DNA from 2 places in the Gilliamella sp. wkB292 genome. Region 2 is predicted to be linked to the other one. Evidence: riboswitches for the same ligand, from Rfam matches in the RefSeq annotation. Region 2 holds a riboswitch; the other holds the start of a gene.

Region 1 (9,379 bases), on a different contig from region 2:
AACGATATTTAACACAGGCAATGTCGGTTGTTGCATAAAGATAGCCACCATCACGTTTTTGGATGATAACGCCCATGGGTTCGCCTTCTTTATTTTTATATTCGTCTAGAAAGACTACGATTGCGCCGTCACTTTCAACTGCTAATTTTTTCTGTTTTAGATCGGCAACAATGCCTGGTAGCATGTTGTTATAGATGCTTTCGCCCATCGTATCTTCAATCGATAATGTGACATTAAGGCGTTTATATGTGGCAATATTTTGTGTCATGGTGATATCCACCAGTTTTCGCCACATTTCACGGCAATATTGGTCACCACCTTGAAGTTTTACTACATAATTACGGGCTTTTTCGGCAAAGGCTTCGTCTTCGTCGTAATGTTTTTTAGCTGCGCGATAGAACGATTCTAAATCCGAAAGTTCCATGTCGTTGGCATGTTCATTTTCCATCTTTTCAAGATAAGCAATTAACATTCCAAATTGGGTTCCCCAATCACCAACATGGTTGGCGCGGATAACATTATGACCAAGAAAACTTAATACTCGTACACTGGCATCACCAATAATGGTTGAGCGTAAATGCCCAACGTGCATCTCTTTAGCAACATTGGGTGCGGAGTAATCAACCACAATGATTTGTGGTTTTGCGGGTAAAGTAATATTGAGTTTATCACTACTTAGCGCTACTTCGTTTTGTTCAGCAATCCAACTATTTTTTAAGAAGATATTAATAAAACCGGGACCAGCGATTTCTACTTTATCGGCAATATCATCAATATCAAGATGTTGCAAGACTTTTTCAGCCAATGCGCGTGGCGGCATTCCCAATTTTTTAGCAGTAGACATAATACCATTAGCTTGATAATCACCAAATTGAACTTTAGCGGATTGCTTGATTAAAGCATCACAGTTTTTATCAGCACCGGCCATAATCATTGCTTGGGAAACACGTTGTGTTAATAGTTGTTGAATATTCACACTGAACCTAATTAATTAAAATAAAATGCCCAATATAATACTGATAAATTGATAAATTGTCACTCTGGGATTAGTTAAGGACAAGTAAATAGCTAATTTTTATATAAATAAAAATCTTTTAAATTAGAGGTGATATATTAACTTAACTATAAAGTAGATAAAAAATTAAAGAGAAAATATGTGCCAATATTTGTTTAAATGCCTGATTATCAATGTTTTTTAGTTTTGTTCAACTTTTGTATTTGCTCGCGAGCATCTGCAAGAACTCAAATTATCGATAACTTCTTCACAATTGACAAAATACTATAAACAAAATGACCATGGTGAAATTGTTCTTTTGGACAAGTATGCAAAACTCACTCGCCCCTTAAATGAGCAAGAGATCGATTTCCCGATTCAAAATACGTCCTATGAATTTATTCCCATCCATGAAGGAATTCGTTATTACGAAGTAGGTGGTTTTATGCGGAATAATTATCTCTATAAAGTGATTATTTATAATTGGTATGGGATATCTGATACTCCATTACTTAATATTCAACTAAATAGTTATGATGAACAAGGTAAATTGCTTGATGCGGTGCTTTTAGATAGTCAATATTCTTATGAGGATGTGAGTTGTTTTATTAGATTTTCGGTCAATAAGGATTTAACTATAAACCTAAAACATTATGTGACTTACTATTATGATGATGAACATGAATATGGTGATGAGGCTGGTTTAATAAAAGATCCTAAACCGGAATTTTATAACGGAGAGCAATACAAGATTAACAATGGTAAGTTTAAGCTAATTTATTCTAAAATGGCAAAGAAGTTTGAATGGCAACAGTGAGTGACAACTATTTACAATTGAGCTTTCACCGACTACACTAATGCCGTTCTCAACGGGGTGCCCTAATGGGCTGAGAGTGTTAGTTAAGTTAACATAACCCGTCGAACCTGAACTGGATCATGCCAGCGGAGGGATTTGAGTTATTATATCTGCTCAAACCTTTTGTCTTTTTCTTGCTATTTGGAGGCAAAATGTTTCGTCAATTGTTGTTATCAACTGTTATATTTATATCATTATTTTGGGCTAATTTTTCTGTCGCACAGCAACCGACTTTAACCGTATATAGCTATAACTCTTTTATGTCGGAGTGGGGACCTGGAGAAGCTATTAAGCAGGGTTTTGAAGCTCAATGTCACTGCCAACTAGAAGTGATTACGTTAGGTGATGGTGTTTCAATTTTGAATCGTATTCAGCTTGAAGGTAATAAAACCAATGCTGATGTTGTCTTAGGTTTGGATAATAACCTACTTGAGCAAGCAAAATTAACAAATATTTTTATTCCACACCAGATCGATAAACCCGATAATCTCTATACCGACTGGTGGGATAATGAGTTTATGCCATATGACTTCGGTTATTTTGCCTTTATTTATAATAAACAGAAGATAAAAAATCCACCGCGATCTTTGCATCAGTTAGTTGACAATAAAGCTCATTGGAAGATCATTTATCAAGATCCTAGAACTAGCACACCTGGATTAGGTTTGCTCTTGTGGGTTAAAAAAGTTTATGGCGATGATGCTTCGCAAGCATGGCAAAAAATAGCTGAAAACACCGTGACAGTAACTAAAGGTTGGAGCGAATCTTACGGTATGTTTTTGAAAAATGAAGCAGATTTTGTATTAAGTTACAGCACTTCCCCTATTGCACATATAATCAATGATAATGATCATCGTTTTGCTGCCGCTATTTTTGATGAGGGGCATTACCGTCAAGTTGAAGTGGCTGCTATTGTAAAATATACACAACAACCAGAGTTAGCTCGCCAATTTTTACAGTATTTATTAACACCTGACGTTCAACGTCAATTTGCTGAAAAAAATGTCATGTATCCAATCATAAAAACCGATTTGCCAGCGGCTTATCAACAAATTGATACAGTGAACAAAGCCCTTGAATTTGATGCAAAGCAAGTTGAATTAAATCAGAAATCGTGGGTGCGTGAATGGCAAGTTGCTGTCAGTAAATGATGTTATAGGAACGAATATTGAAATTCCAATCCTTAATTCCAGGTATAAGTGCTGTTGGTTTGATTTTGCTCATATTAGGCACGGCACTTATTGCGCTTTGGGGATTTGCAATTCGAACCGATAATATAAGCATTTATTTTGATCATTATTTATTGCATATTATTTGGGTAACAGTTTTGCAAGCTGGTTTATCAACTTGTTTAGCCATCATATTGGCAGTATTGATGGCGAAAGCATTAGCTATGGTAGACTTTCCTTGTCAAAGATTACTCATCAAAATAATGCCGGTTACCTTTATTTTACCGACTTTAGTTGTGGTTACTGGTTTGCTTTCAGTGTATGGTCAGCATGGCATCATTTCGTTATTTTTTCAATTTTTTAATCTACCAATTGAATTATCAATTTATGGTTTGAAAGGTATATTATTAGCCCATGTGTTTTTAAATTTTCCTTATGCTTGTTGTCTGTTTTATCAATCCTTAAAAAGTGTTCCTGTCGAACAAAAACAGTTAGCTGCTCAGTTGAATTTTTCTACTTTTACTTTTTTTAAGTTGGTTGAATGGCCATTATTGCGTCGACAAATCTTACCAATGGCAGCACTGATTTTTATGTTATGTTTTTCAAGTTTTGCAATTGTGTTAGCACTTGGCGGTGGGCCAAAATATACCACTATTGAGGTAGCAATATATCAGTCGATCCGTGATTTTGATCTTATACAAGCCGTGTTACTTTCTTGTTTACAACTGATTTGTTGTATTGGTTTTCTTATCATTATGCAAAAAATAAATCGAATCAAAACAATGAATATTCGATTTGCTCATCAAAATTACCAAATTCCGATTCCCTACTATTTATCATTGATCAGTTATGTCATCATTTTGATTGGGAGCTTATTTATTTTATTACCTTTGGTTACAATATTGATTGAAGGTATTTATTTTTTCAAATTTGCCTTATTAACAGTGGCACTTTTAAAAGCACTGATCACCTCAATTATCATTGCAGTAGGTTCTGCTTTTATTGCAATGTTTCTTGCATTATTGTTACTTTGGACCAATAGCCGATTATTGATTAATCAACAAATTAAATGGAGCAATCGTTTAATGTTAATTGGTTCATTAATTTTAGCCATTCCAAGTATGGTTTTAGCCTCAGGGCTTTTCTTATTATTATTTCAATATGCCGACAATATAATTATTATTTCGATATTAGTTATGTTGTGTAATGCACTCATGGCGTTACCTTTTTTATTAAAAAATCTTTCAATCCCCATGTATGAAGTGAGTTTGCGTTATTGGCAGCTTTGCCAATCGCTGAATATTGAAGGTTTAACACATTTTTACTTGATTGAATTTAAGGCATTAAAAAAGTTAATGGCAATGAGTTTTACTTTTGCTGTTATTTTATCATTTGGTGATTTTGGTGTTATTGCTTTGTTTGGTGGACAAACCTTAACTACCTTACCTTATTATTTATATGAGCAAATATCACATTATCATTATCAAGAAGGTACTGTGACGGCTGCAATTTTATTGATTTTATCTTTTAGCTTAATGGTTGTGATGGATTATGATCGAACTTAATCAAGTAAATTATCATTATGATAATTTTGAAATGCATTTTGAAATTAATATTGCAGCAAAAGAGCATGTCGTAATTGTTGGACCAAGTGGTGCAGGTAAAAGTACTTTATTGAGTTTAATCGCTGGGTTTATTTTTCCAAACTCAGGCACAATTAAACTTAATCATCAAAATATGACAAAAATCGCGCCGGGCAAACGCCCTGTGTCTATGTTATTTCAACACAATAATTTATTTAGTCATTTAACTATACAACAAAATATCGCTTTAGGTATTAAACCTTCATTAAAATTAACAATAACCGAGCAAGATAAAATTGCTGATATTTTAACGCAAGTCGGTTTAGATGGTTTTGCTACGCGTTATCCAGAACAATTATCAGGGGGACAACGTCAACGAGTAGCGCTTGCTCGCTGTTTGATACAACATCGCCCAATTTTATTGTTGGATGAGCCTTTTTCAGCACTTGATCAAGCTTTACGTCATGATATGTTATTGTTAGTTAATCAAATTTGTCATCAATATGATTTAACGCTAATAATGGTATCGCATTATTTAGATGAATCATTGAACTATTTCTCGCGTTGTTTAGTGGTAGATGATGGGCAGATTATATTTAATGAACGACCTGCTCAATTAATGCAACCACAGCATAATGCTGTTGCAAAATTGTTAGGTATAAAAATTGACTAATATGATAATAATGTTAATTTAGTGATAACTTTATCAATTATATATTAAGTTTTTTTTATTTTAGTAACTATGGTTGTAATTAATTAGCAACTTTAATAAATACCTTAAGGTTTTATTAATCTCAAAAAGATAACTTATAAAACTTAATTATTCCTTGTTGAAAAAAAAGTTATGCAAAAATTTAACCAGTCTGCAAAATTTAGTTGGTCAAATCTTATTTTTATCATTCTATTTTTTTGCTATTTTTCTTGTGCTTTACAGTTTTATATTGCCTTATCTGGACACTCCAACTTTATTGGTTTGCGCGATGCAATAATTTATAGTTTGATTTGGCTTATTCCTGTTTTGTTTTTTCCTAATTATACCCGTAAAATCACCGCTGTTTATGGAATAATTGTTGGTGGCCTGTCTTTGATTTCAATCGGATATTTTGTCATTTACCGACAAGAATTTTCACAGAGTGTATTTTTTGTCATGGCGGAATCAAACTTCAATGAATCACATGAATTTATTCAACAATATTTGAATTGGAAATTGGTGGTTATCCTTGTTGTTTATATTTTAATTGCAATTTATTTGTGGAAAAAAGTCAAACCTGTTTATGTTAAAAATGGTACCAAGTGGATAGTATCTATGCTAATTGCTATTTACGCGATAATGCCGTTAGTAATTAGCTTAACTGTGAAAAAAAACACCTTTGAAGAGGCGTATAAACATTTATTAACACGTATGGAAACCACAGTACCTTGGCAATTAATCAATAGTTACATAGCTTATCGTTCGCAATTATCTAGTATGGAAGATATCTTAAATCACTTGCAAACCTTACCAAAGTTAGAAAATTTAACCGATGCTAATGGTGATACGCCAAGAACTTTGGTGCTAATTATTGGTGAATCCACCACTCGTAATCGCATGGGGATTTATGGTTACGGACGCGATACGACGCCTCAAATTGAACAATTTAAAAAGGATAATCCAGATTTATTCGTATTTAATGATGTTGTATCTTCAAGGCCGTATACCATTGAAATTCTACAACAAGCGTTAACCTTTGCTGATGAGCGGCATCCTGATTTATATTTGAAAACTCCCTCACTAATTTACTTGATGAAACAAGCTGGTTATAAAACGTTTTGGATCACTAATCAACAGACAATGACGGAACGTAATACCATGTTAACCATGTTTTCAAAGCAGGCTGATGAGCAGTTTTATATGAATAATGATCGCAATCAAAGTTCAAGGCAGTATGATGAGTCTGTTTTTCCGCCTTTTAAAACTGTGTTAGCCGATCCTGCAGAAAAGAAATTTATTGTTATTCATCTACTTGGTACGCATATGAAGTATGAGTTTCGCTATCCAAAAGATGGCGAGCATGATCGTTTTCGCGATAAAACCGGCGTTACTTATCCTTTAGATGATGATAAGTTAGATGTTTATAATAGTTATGATAATGCGGTCAGTTATAATGATTATGTTACAACAACCTTGTTTAAAATGTTTAAACAAAGCCACGAAAATGGTTTTATCTTGTATTTTTCTGATCATGGTGAAGATGTCTACCAAACTCCACCTCATGATGTATTAGGTCGTAATGAAAAAGCACCAACGAAAACCATGTACACCGTGCCATTTATGCTTTGGCAATCACCGCAGTGGCGGGCAACACATCCTAATAATTATCAAAACTATGTTGATCGTAAATACAGTACTCAAGATTTGATTCATACTTGGTCTGATTTGGCTGGACTAAGTTATAACTTATATGAACCGCAAAAAAGTATTGTTAATCCTAACTTTCATCAATCAACTCGGTGGATAGGCGATCCTTATGATAAAAATGGATTGATCGATTTTGATAAATTATCACACTAATTTATTGTCGATTTGCATGTGTACTTAAGGTATGATATTGTATATTTATACAGTTATATCTTAAGTAAAATTATACCCTTTATGCGAAAAATTATTCATATCGATATGGATTGTTTTTATGCTGCAGTTGAAATGCGAGATAATCCTCGTTATCGTCATCTACCTATTGCAGTAGGTGGCGATCCGCGCAAACGAGGTGTTGTTGCAACAGCTAATTATTTAGCACGTCAATTTGGTGTACATAGTGCAATGTCAACAGCACAAGCGATAAAACTATGTCCTAATCTTAAAGTAATTCCTGGTAGACATGCAGTTTATAAAGAGGTATCAAATCAGATTCACCAAATATTTGCGCGTTATACTTCTGCAATTGAAACACTTTCGCTTGATGAAGCTTATTTAGATGTAACAGAGTGTAAACTTTGTCATGGTTCAGCAACGCTTATTGCCCAAGATATACGCCAAGCTATTTTTAATGAACTTGAATTAACTGCGTCAGCCGGAGTTGCACCTTTAAAATTTTTAGCAAAAATTGCATCGGATATGAATAAGCCTAATGGTCAGTATGTCATTAGGCCCGAACAAGTGAACCATTTTATTGAACAGTTACCACTTAATAAAATTCCTGGTGTAGGTAAAGTGACCGAAAAAAAACTGGCTGAATTGGGCTTATTTACTTGTAACGATGTTGTTAATTACGATCTTACTAAACTACTTAATCAGTTTGGTAAATTTGGTCGAGTGTTATTTGAACGATGCCAAGGTATTGATGAACGCGAGGTCTGTAATGATCGACAACGTAAATCGGTAGGCGTTGAACGCACGTTAATCGATGACATTTATCAATGGGAAGCATGTTTAGACCAACTCGAACCGTTGTATGATGAATTAGAGAAAAGATTAAGCAAAGTTAGAACAGATCTATCGATCGCAAGACAAGGAGTCAAATTCAAATTTGATGATTTTCAATTAACCACACAAGAACATGTCTGGCCAAAATTAGATAAACAAGATTTAATTGCTCAAGCTTATAAAGTATGGCAAGAAAGACGTAATAATCGAGGCGTCAGGTTAATTGGTTTTCATGTTACATTAATTGATCCACAATTGGATAAACAGTTAATTTTCAATTTTTGATGATTCTGAAAATGTTTGTCAGTCAATCATTGTGTTAGCTGGCGATTAAAAATATAACGTGTATATGAGGATTTTACTTGTAATAATAAAATCCTCATTGTTGCTAATCAAACATCAAACGGCACTATTTTAAATTAGCACCATTGGTGGCAATGACTTGTTTATACCATTGAAATGAATCTTTTTTATAGCGTTTCATTGTGCCGTTACCTTCATTATCACGATCGACATAAATCACGCCATAACGTTTTTTCATTTCACCTGTAGTGAAAGAAACCACATCAATAATTCCCCATGCGGTATAGCCCATCACGTCAACGCCATCATAGTCAATAGCTTTTTGCATCGCTTTAATATGTGCGCCCAGATATTCAACGCGAGGTTTATCATGAATTTGATTATCATGTTCTAATTCATCAATTGCACCAAAACCATTTTCCACAATAAATAAAGGTAACTGATAGCGATCATATAAACGGTTAAGTGTATAGCGCAAACCTTCAGGATCAATTGGCCAGCCCCAGTCACTGCTTTTTATATAAGGGTTTTCAACTGCATTAGGTAGTGCACCATTGACGATATTATCACGGTTATCATTTTTCACATCAGCTTTTACGACAGTTGACATGTAGTAACTAAAGCCGATGTAATCAACAGTACCTTGTTTCAAATAAGCTAAATCTTCTTCAGTAATATCAAGTTTGTAGCCTTCGCGTTCAAACTCTTTTAATGCATATGCTGGATAATAGCCACGAACATGTACATCAGGGAAAAAGAAGCGCTGATGCATTGCAATTTCTGACGCCATCATATCTTCAGGATTACAAGAGAACGGATAAATAGGTACATGAGAAACCATGCAACCAATTTGAAAATCTGGGTTAATTTTTTTACCAGCAATCACAGCTTTAGCACTCGCTAACAGCTCATAGTGTGCAACTTGATAAAGCACTTCTTGAGGGTTTTCCCCTGGTTTAACTTGCACACCTGAATTAGTCCAGAAGAAGATCGGGTTACTGGTATCCATTTGGTTATTGATCTCGTTAAACGTCATCCAGTATTTGACTTTGTGTTTATAACGTTCAAAAC
Region 2 (9,379 bases):
AATTAATTATTCTTGGTTTGGCAATCGTTATTATTCTGTTATTGCTTAGTTTAATTATCTTTCGATCTTCTTCACGTAAAAATGAACCAACGCTTGTAACGCCACCTGAAGTAAATAGTGTAAGTTCAGCTGACGCCAATACTACGCCTGTAACTGACGGACTAAACAGTCCAGCGACAAATGCAATGCCAACAGAAAGCGCTGGCGTTGCAAATCAGACACCAACTGAAAGTGCGTTAAATCAAACAAATACGCAACAACAACTGGATATTCCTAGCGATACAGGTAGCGACTTAGCAAATACAAATACGCCAACTGCTCCTTCAGTTAATCGTGATATAACAACGTCAACGAATAGAACGACAACAATTAATGACACTAACGGTAGAACCCATGTTTCACACCAAACAGATAGTCATAATCGAAAATCAACTAATAAAAAAGACGAAAAAACCAATACAGCTAAAAACGCTAAGATAGGAAACGATCGTTACGCAATTCAGCTTAGCGCTTCTAAATCGGCTGAAGGTTTAAGGAAACTTGTAAAACAAAATAATATTACTGATTATCATATTTATGAAACTAAGCATAAAAATGGTACGTGGTTCATTTTAATCAAAGGCAATTATTCATCAAGAGATGAAGCTCATAAAGCGATGAAATCTTTACCAGCAGTACTCCAAAAAGATAAACCATGGGTTAAATCTGGAGCCGCTATTAACAAAGAGAAAATTGCAAACAACTAAAGGATATCGTTCATTTATCCGACTACAAAGAAAAACTAGGAGTAACCGTTGAAAAAGCAACGAGCCTTTTTAAAATGGGCAGGAGGAAAATATGAGCTTGTGGACACAATTAGGCGATATCTCCCTGAAGGTGATCAATTAATTGAACCTTTTGTTGGTGCTGGATCAGTATTTTTAAATACACATTATAAAAGCTATATTTTAGCTGACATCAATCATGATCTGATTGCATTATTTAACTTGTTAAAATCCAGCCCAGATCAATTTATTAATGATCTTAAATTATTATTTACTCATCAGAACAACCAGTCTGATGCCTTTTATCAACTGCGCGATGTATTTAATCATAGTAAAGATCAATATATACGTTCACTATTATTTGTCTATTTAAATCGACATGGTTACAACGGCTTATGTCGTTATAATAATAGTGGTTTTTTTAATGTGCCATTTGGTCGTTATAAAACTATCTATTTTCCAGAAAGAGAACTCTATTTTTTTGCTAAAAAAGCTCAAAATGCCCAATTTATTTGTGCTCCTTATTATGAAGTAATGAAAAAAGCTAAACAAAATTCAGTAATTTATTGTGATCCCCCTTACCTTTCAGCGGGTAATTCGGCGGGTTTTACAGCCTATTATTCGAATAATTTTGGTTTTGAAGAACATAAAAAGTTATCGCAACTTGCTGAAAATATCGCCTATCAAAATGATATTCCGGTTCTTGTATCTAATCATGATACTTCTTATACAAGAAGCTTATATAAAAAAGCACGCCATCTTTATCGGGCCGAAATGCGTCGTTCGATTAGCTGCGCTGGTGAAGGGCGAAAAAAAATTGACGAGATTTTAGCACTATATCAAAAATCTTAAACGACAGGGATGAGCTTTTAGCACAAGAGGTTTTATCATGAAAGAATTTATTATAGCACCATCAATATTATCTGCTGACTTTGCTCGCCTTGGTGAGGATACTCAAAAAGTACTTGATGCAGGAGCAGATGTTGTCCATTTTGATGTAATGGACAATCACTTTGTTCCCAATCTTACCATGGGCAGTATGTTTTGTAAGGCACTGCGCGATTTTGGTATAACAGCACCGATAGATGTCCATTTAATGGTTACCCCAGTTGAGGAGCTGATTATTTCATTTGCTAAAGCAGGTGCAACGAATATTTCTATTCATCCTGAAGCGACCATCCACTTAGATCGTTCTTTACAATTAATCAAAGATCATGGCTGCACAGCGGGTATTGTGCTTAATCCTGCTACACCTTTAAGCTACTTAGATTATGTGATGGATAAAGTCGATATTATTTTAGTAATGGGCGTAAATCCTGGTTTTGGTGGACAATCATTTATTCCATCAACATTGAAAAAACTACAACAAGTAAGAGAGCGTATTAATCAATCTAAACAAAATATTCGTTTAGAAATTGATGGTGGTGTAAAAGTTGATAACATTGCCGAAATTGCTAAAGCTGGTGCAGATATGTTTGTTGCAGGTTCAGCAATATTTAGTCAACCAGATTATAAAACAGTGATTGATGCAATGCGTAAAGCGCTATCAGGAGTAACTCATGCCTAAACTCGACGATATTCAAGCCATCGCCTTTGATCTGGATGGAACACTAGTGGATAGTGTTCCTGGACTTGCGCTTGCAGCCCAGCATATGCTTGCCGATTTAAAATTAAATACGATAACCAATAAGCAAGTAAAAAACTTTGTAGGTAATGGCATTGATGTGATGTTAGAACGCATATTTAAAGCTATCAATGTCCAACCTTCTAATGAAATGTTTTCACAAGCCAAGGCACTCTTTAATCGACATTATGATAAGGTTATGGATGTAGAAACTAAGTTATTTCCACACGTCAAACAAACCTTAAAAGCATTACATGACAACCACTATCCACTTGCTTTAGTCACCAATAAACCTGCACAATTTTTGCCTGATTTACTGACTTCTTTAGGAATAAAAGAATACTTTTCGTTAGTCTTAGGTGGTGGTGATGTGATCAAATTAAAACCTCATCCAGCTGGACTTTATCAAGTGATGGCGGCCTTCGGTCTATTTAGTGATCAATTATTATTTGTGGGTGATTCTCAAAATGACATTATGGCAGCTAAAAACGCACATTGCCCTACTGTAGCATTGAGCTATGGTTATAATTATGGAATATCGATTGCAACAAGTGATCCCGATTTCTTATTTGATGATTTTAAAGATATATTAACGTTATTACCTCATCCCAAAGCTGATGCAAAAAAATAATTAGCAAAAAACAGAGCATAAATAAATTAGGAATAAATTATGAGTAAACCGATTGTATTTAGTGGTGCACAACCTTCAGGAGAACTAACACTTGGCAACTATTTAGGTGCTTTAAAAAATTGGGTTGCGCTACAAAACGAATATGACTGCATTTACTGTATTGTCAATCAACATGCGATAACCGTAAGACAAGATCCACAAAAATTACGCAAAGCAACGCTAGATACAATGGCATTATATTTGGCATGCGGTATCGATCCACAAAAAAGCACTATATTTGTACAATCTCATGTTCCTGCCCATGCAGAATTAGGTTGGGCGTTAAACTGCTATACCTATTTTGGTGAACTTAGCCGCATGACGCAATTTAAGGATAAATCATCACGTCATTCAGAAAACATTAATGCTGGTCTATTTGATTATCCTGTGCTTATGGCTGCTGATATTTTGCTATATCAAGCCAATTTAGTACCGGTTGGCGATGATCAAAAACAACACCTTGAGCTAACACGTGATATTGCTATGCGATTTAATGCACTTTATGGTGATGTTTTTACTGTACCAGAGCCATTTATTGCTAAAGTTGGTGCAAGAGTGATGTCATTACAAGAACCAACTAAAAAAATGTCTAAATCTGATGAAAACCGCAATAACGTGATCGGTCTACTTGAAAATCCAAAAGATGTGGAGAAAAAGATCAAACGAGCGATGACCGATTCTGACGAACCACCAGTAGTTCGCTATGACTTAAAAAATAAAGTCGGCGTTTCTAATTTATTAGATATTTTAACTGGCGTTACAGGTAAACCGATAGCAGAGCTTGAAAAAGAGTTTGAAGGAAAGATGTATGGTCATTTGAAAACGGAAGTAGCAACGCAAGTGATCGATATGTTAACAACATTACAAGCCCGTTATCATGAGTATCGCAACGATGAAAATTATCTATTTTCTATTATGCGTGAAGGCGCTGAAAAAGCGCGTGCTAAAGCCGAGCCGACATTGAAAAAAGTATACGATGTAATCGGTTTTGTTTAATAGCGAGTCGAATAAATAGCGCAAATTAAGGGTAAACTTAAACAATATTAATTGACATAAGTACGCTTGTCACAAGATAGCAAGCGTAGTAAAGTCATTTAACGATGATAGGTCTGTTATGAAAATTATTATTTTAGGTGCAGGACAAACCGGCAGTGCATTAGCTGAGTATCTGGTTACCGAAAAACAAAACGATGTTACTGTCGTTGATGAAGATCATGACAAACTGCAATCACTACAAGAACGCTTTGATTTACAAGTTATTTTAGGAAAATCTTCATACCCTCAGGTATTAGAAAGCGCCGGTGCCGAATCCGCTGATATGCTTGTTGCTGTAACCAATTCTGATGAAGTTAACATGATGGCCTGTCAAATTGGTCATGTCATGTTTAAAATACCGCAAAAAGTTGCACGTATTCGAGCGCCTGAATATAACGACGAAAAATATCCCTTCTTTAACAAAGATTGTATTAATATTGACCACATCATTGCACCCGAAAATTTAATCACTAATCATGTCAGCCGGTTAGTACAATATCCAGGCGCTTTACAATTTGCCTCTTTTTATGATAATCGTGTCTGTCTCGTTGCAGTCACTGCTTATTATGGCGGTGCATTAGTGGGCAGTGAATTATCTGAACTAAAAGAGCATTTACCGCATGTCGAAGCTCGAGTGGTTGCGATATATCGAAAAAATCGTTTTATTCGCCCAATCGGTTCAACCTTAATTGAAGCGGGTGATATGGTCTATTTTATTACCCCTCCGGTGAACATAAAAGCCGTAACAAGTGAATTACAACGCTTAGAAAAGCCCTATAAACGTATCATTATTAGTGGCGGAGGCGGTGTTGCTGTCGCTCTAGCCAAACGCTTAGAAAACGATTATCAAGTAAAGTTAATTGAACGTAATGCTCAACGAGCTGAGTTTATTGCTGAACAGTTGGTCAATACAACCGTATTACATGGCGAATCTTCAGACCAAGAACTACTCTCACAAGAACAGGTAGAATTAACCGATCTCTTTATCGCTGTCACCAGTGATGATGAATCTAATATTATGTCATCAATGCTGGCTAAACGAATGGGCGCTAAAAAAGTGATTGTACTGATTCAACGGCAAGCTTATCTTGAATTGATCAATGATAGTGTGATTGATATTGCTATTTCACCACAGCATGCCACAATCTCTGAGCTTTTAAGCCATGTAAGACAAACGGGTATCGTCAAAGTCGTTTCACTCAGACAAGGGGAATCCGAAATTATTGAAGTTGTGGCGAAAGGCAATAGTGATACATCAAAACTTGTCGGTAAAAATATCAATGGATTAAAATTACCTTCAGCTGCAACAATTGGTGCAGTAGTACGAGGTGAAGATGTGATTATTGTTAATACTGATTTAACTATTGAAGATAATGACCACTTAATCATCTTTTTACCTGATAGAAAAGCCATTACCGATATTGAAAGATTATTACAATAATCTTGTTTAAAACTTATACTCAGTTCATAATACACAAATTGTTTTGACTCGGGGTGTTTTTTGTTTGATACAAAAAACTGAGATTTTACCCGTTGAACCTGATCTGGATTATACCAGCGTAGGGAAGTCTAGCCGTTAACCTTCTGATTGGCAAATTCTTCCTAACCTGTTATAAGTTGTATTAATCGTTAAGGAAAGAATATGTCAGAGATAAAAACCTTTCAGGCTGAGCACGCCACACCATTTATTCACCTTGTTAAGCAGCAACGCCCATTAGTACATTGCATCACCAATGAAGTCGTGCAAAATTTTACTGCCAATATCTTATTGGCGATTGGTGCATCGCCAGCGATGATTATTGCCAAACAAGAAGTAAAACCATTTGTCGATATTGCCAATAGCTTATTAATCAATATTGGAACACTACATAGCAATATTGCTGAAAGTATGCTGTTAGCAGCCGAACAAGCCCAACAAAGCCGAACACGCTGGGTGCTTGATCCGGTTGCCGTTGGACCTGCCCTAGCTTACCGCACTGATATCGCTCAACAACTGTTAAACTATCAACCGACAGTGATTCGTGGTAATGCCTCTGAAATTTTAGCGCTAAATGGCGAACATTCATGTTCTAAAGGTACCGATAGCCAAGATTCGACAACGGTTGCATTAACAGCAGCTCAACAATTGGCTCGTCGTTATCAAACCATTGTCGCCATGACAGGCGATATTGACTATATCACTGACGGTGAGAACACCTATCGCATTGCGGGTGGAGATATTGCATTAACTTATGTCACCGGTACAGGTTGTTCATTATCCGCGATGGTTGCTGCGTTTATTGCTTGTGGTGCTGATAGTTTAGCTGCCACAGCCAGTGCTTGTTATATGATGAAAAAAGCTGGCGAGCGAGCCAATAAACAGAAAGGACTAGGCAGTTTTGCTGTGTCGCTTATCGATCAGCTTTCACTTTTTGTTGATGGTTCAAAATAAGGCAAGCAGATGAAAAAACAACTCGATTTAACCCTCTATTTAGTGCTCGATCCGCAATTGTGTGGCGGTATTCAAGGTATGCTTAATACCACCAAAATTGCCATCGAAAATGGTGTAACTACCGTACAATTAAGATCAGAACAAGAACTATCAGGTAAAGATTGGTATCACGCGGCTATGCAACTCAAACATCTTTTAAAAGACACGCCAGTACCGCTACTTATTAATGATCATGTCGATATCGCATTAGCAATAGACGCTGACGGCGTACATATTGGACAGCGTGATCTACCTGTTGCCGTCACGCGTCAATTAATCGGTGCAAATAAATGGCTCGGCTTTTCTGTTAGTAATCAACAACAACTTGATGCCGTTGAATGGAAATTGGTTGATTATTTGGGTATCGGGCCAATCTTCCCAACTTCAACCAAAAAAGATGCAGCTTCCGCCATAGGTACTGCACAATTAGCTGAACTGGTGAAACTCAAACAGTGTCCTGCGGTTGCCATTGGCGGAATTGGTTTATCCAATGTCATTGAGGTCATAAAAACTGGTATTGAAGGTGTCGCAGTAGTATCCGCTATTTGTGGTCAAGCAGATATTGCTAATGCCAGTCAATCGCTACTGACCAAAATTCAACAAGCAAGATAGGAAATCAAAGAATGACAACAGTTGCATTAACCATTGCCGGCTCCGATCCTAGCGGTGGCGCTGGTATACAAGCAGATTTAAAAACCTTTTCAGCGTTAGGTACTTATGGCATGTCAGTGATCACCGCATTAACCGCACAAAGCACGCAAGGCGTCGATGCTGTTTTACCTGTCTCGCCTGAATTTGTAGAAGCCCAATTTAATACTCTGTATCAGGATATCAACATTAATAGTGTAAAAATGGGTATGTTAATGAATAAAGAGATTGTGACAGTGGTTCATCATCTCTTAAAAAAACATCCGATTGCCAACATCGTACTTGATACTGTCATGGTGGCTAAAGGTGGTCATCCGCTACTGAAATCCGATGCGGTGAATGCAATCCGTGAATTACTCTTACCATTAGCCACCGTTATCACTCCGAATCTACCAGAAGCTGCTGCCCTGCTCGATTGTCAAGAAGCCAAAAATGAGGACGAAATGCAGGCACAAGGACATGCCTTGCTAAAATTAGGTTGTAAAGCGGTATTAATCAAAGGTGGGCATTTACTTAGTCAAGAAAGCCCAGATTATTTAATTACTCCAAGCCAAACAATTAGAATGGTATCGCCTCGTATCCAAACTAAAAATACGCATGGTACTGGGTGCACATTATCAGCTGCAATTACCGCATTATTACCGCAAAACAGTTTGCCAGATGCCATTCAACAAGCAAAGAACTACTTACAAGGTGCAATTAGTCATGCCGATGATTTATCGATTGGCAAAGGAATTGGTCCAACCCACCATTTTTATCAATGGTGGTAAAAGCTAGCGAGCAAAATAATGGATTGCTTGATGTTTGATTACCCATTATTAGGGAATATCATGGCAGTTGGTGAATTGAACGGGTGTGGGATTGCCAAGCTTTGCAATCCCACATAGGATTATTTAACATCTTCGGGTTTATTTGTACTGCAATAAAGTGTATTTTCATGAGATACGTTATTGCCGTATTTATCCTGAGAATAAAAAATCCAACAGCTTTTCATCGATGAGTCAATTTTTTGCACCAATTTAACCCTACTTCCAGAGTAGTCACAACGAACATAAAAGTTCTCATTAGGTTTAAATTGTTCAACCGCCCAGATAAACTGATATTTTTTAACGCCATTCTTTTTACTTAGCAAACGTTGATGGGGTCTTTGTATCATCGACGGATCGTCTAGATAAACATTGATACCCCAAAAGTCCTGTGAAAGGATAGTCTTATCGATATCAGAAGCATCACCATATTTGCTCTTACCAATCAGGTCCCAACCTTCTGGCATGTTTACCATTTTTTCTCGAACATCGATCGATTTTGGACAATCAATTTGGTAAGCATTGACGGTAAAAACCATTGCAAACCCAACAATGATTGTAACGATCGCATTTAACGTTTTTCCTTGCATATTGTTCATCCTTTTACTTTTTGTAGGTTAATAACTTATTGAAATATTAAACATTTCCTGTAATTATGGCAAAAATATCGACTTAGTCAAGTAGATTTAATCACTGATCACTGCACGTAGCATTATCATGATTTTCGGTTGCCTTTTATTGAGATTGCTTTAAGTGAAATCCATTGCAACCATGAATAGTCAACAAGGATATAGTGGAAAACAAAAAAGAAACTTTAGCTAAAGTCCCCTTTAAATTTAGCATAATATTTTGCCACCCTTTACACAGCAAAATCACCCGATATGTATCTGCTTATTAAACAAATTAAAAATTAATATGAAATGCCCACAAATTCATAACCAGCTTCATTGACAGCTGCAATTGCCAATTCTTGTGAAATGCTACCACCCTCAATATCAACTTCATGTTTGGTTAAATCAACCGTCACCTTAGCTTTGGGATCGATATCATTAATCGCCTTAGTAATTGCTTTAACACAATGCTGACAACTCATATTATCGACTATTAATTTCATGATAGACCTCTCTAATCAATCTGATAAAATCTATTATTAAATAAAAATTCATTTAACATCATTTAAACGTTACACAAAGAACCATTCTTTTAAATAATTGTTTTCGGTTGTACCTATATAGCATTATATATAACTAATTTTTAATAAATTCAAGCTGAGTTTTATTAATAACTTTGTATAGCTAAAGAAGGCAATATTTTTTATGATTTAATGTAACTTTGCAAAGGAAAGAACATAATCAATATTTT

What was found. A riboswitch is a leader RNA that binds a small molecule or an ion and turns the genes downstream of it on or off. The one in region 2 is predicted to bind thiamine pyrophosphate.
Region 1: another riboswitch for thiamine pyrophosphate. It lies ahead of thiB (thiamine ABC transporter substrate binding subunit); the one in region 2 lies ahead of thiM (hydroxyethylthiazole kinase).

The regions. Positions count from the first base shown of each region.
Region 1 covers NZ_LZGO01000083.1:110,471-119,849, reverse strand. Annotated here, with positions in the region: gene argS (arginine--tRNA ligase) at 1-976, opposite strand, end outside; gene A9G09_RS12325 (hypothetical protein) at 1,314-1,811, shown strand; TPP riboswitch at 1,855-1,963, shown strand; gene thiB (thiamine ABC transporter substrate binding subunit) at 2,003-3,001, shown strand; gene thiP (thiamine/thiamine pyrophosphate ABC transporter permease) at 3,019-4,584, shown strand; gene thiQ (thiamine ABC transporter ATP-binding protein ThiQ) at 4,571-5,275, shown strand; gene cptA (phosphoethanolamine transferase CptA) at 5,447-7,153, shown strand; gene dinB (DNA polymerase IV) at 7,235-8,290, shown strand; gene A9G09_RS12295 (6-phospho-beta-glucosidase) at 8,415-9,379, opposite strand, start outside.
Region 2 covers NZ_LZGO01000077.1:99,152-108,530, reverse strand. Annotated here, with positions in the region: gene A9G09_RS10585 (SPOR domain-containing protein) at 1-746, shown strand, start outside; gene A9G09_RS10580 (Dam family site-specific DNA-(adenine-N6)-methyltransferase) at 795-1,616, shown strand; gene rpe (ribulose-phosphate 3-epimerase) at 1,654-2,331, shown strand; gene A9G09_RS10570 (phosphoglycolate phosphatase) at 2,324-3,019, shown strand; gene trpS (tryptophan--tRNA ligase) at 3,059-4,054, shown strand; gene trkA (Trk system potassium transporter TrkA) at 4,131-5,534, shown strand; TPP riboswitch at 5,574-5,676, shown strand; gene thiM (hydroxyethylthiazole kinase) at 5,736-6,524, shown strand; gene thiE (thiamine phosphate synthase) at 6,534-7,175, shown strand; gene thiD (bifunctional hydroxymethylpyrimidine kinase/phosphomethylpyrimidine kinase) at 7,187-7,981, shown strand; gene A9G09_RS10540 (STY0301 family protein) at 8,101-8,607, opposite strand; gene A9G09_RS10535 (heavy-metal-associated domain-containing protein) at 8,928-9,131, opposite strand.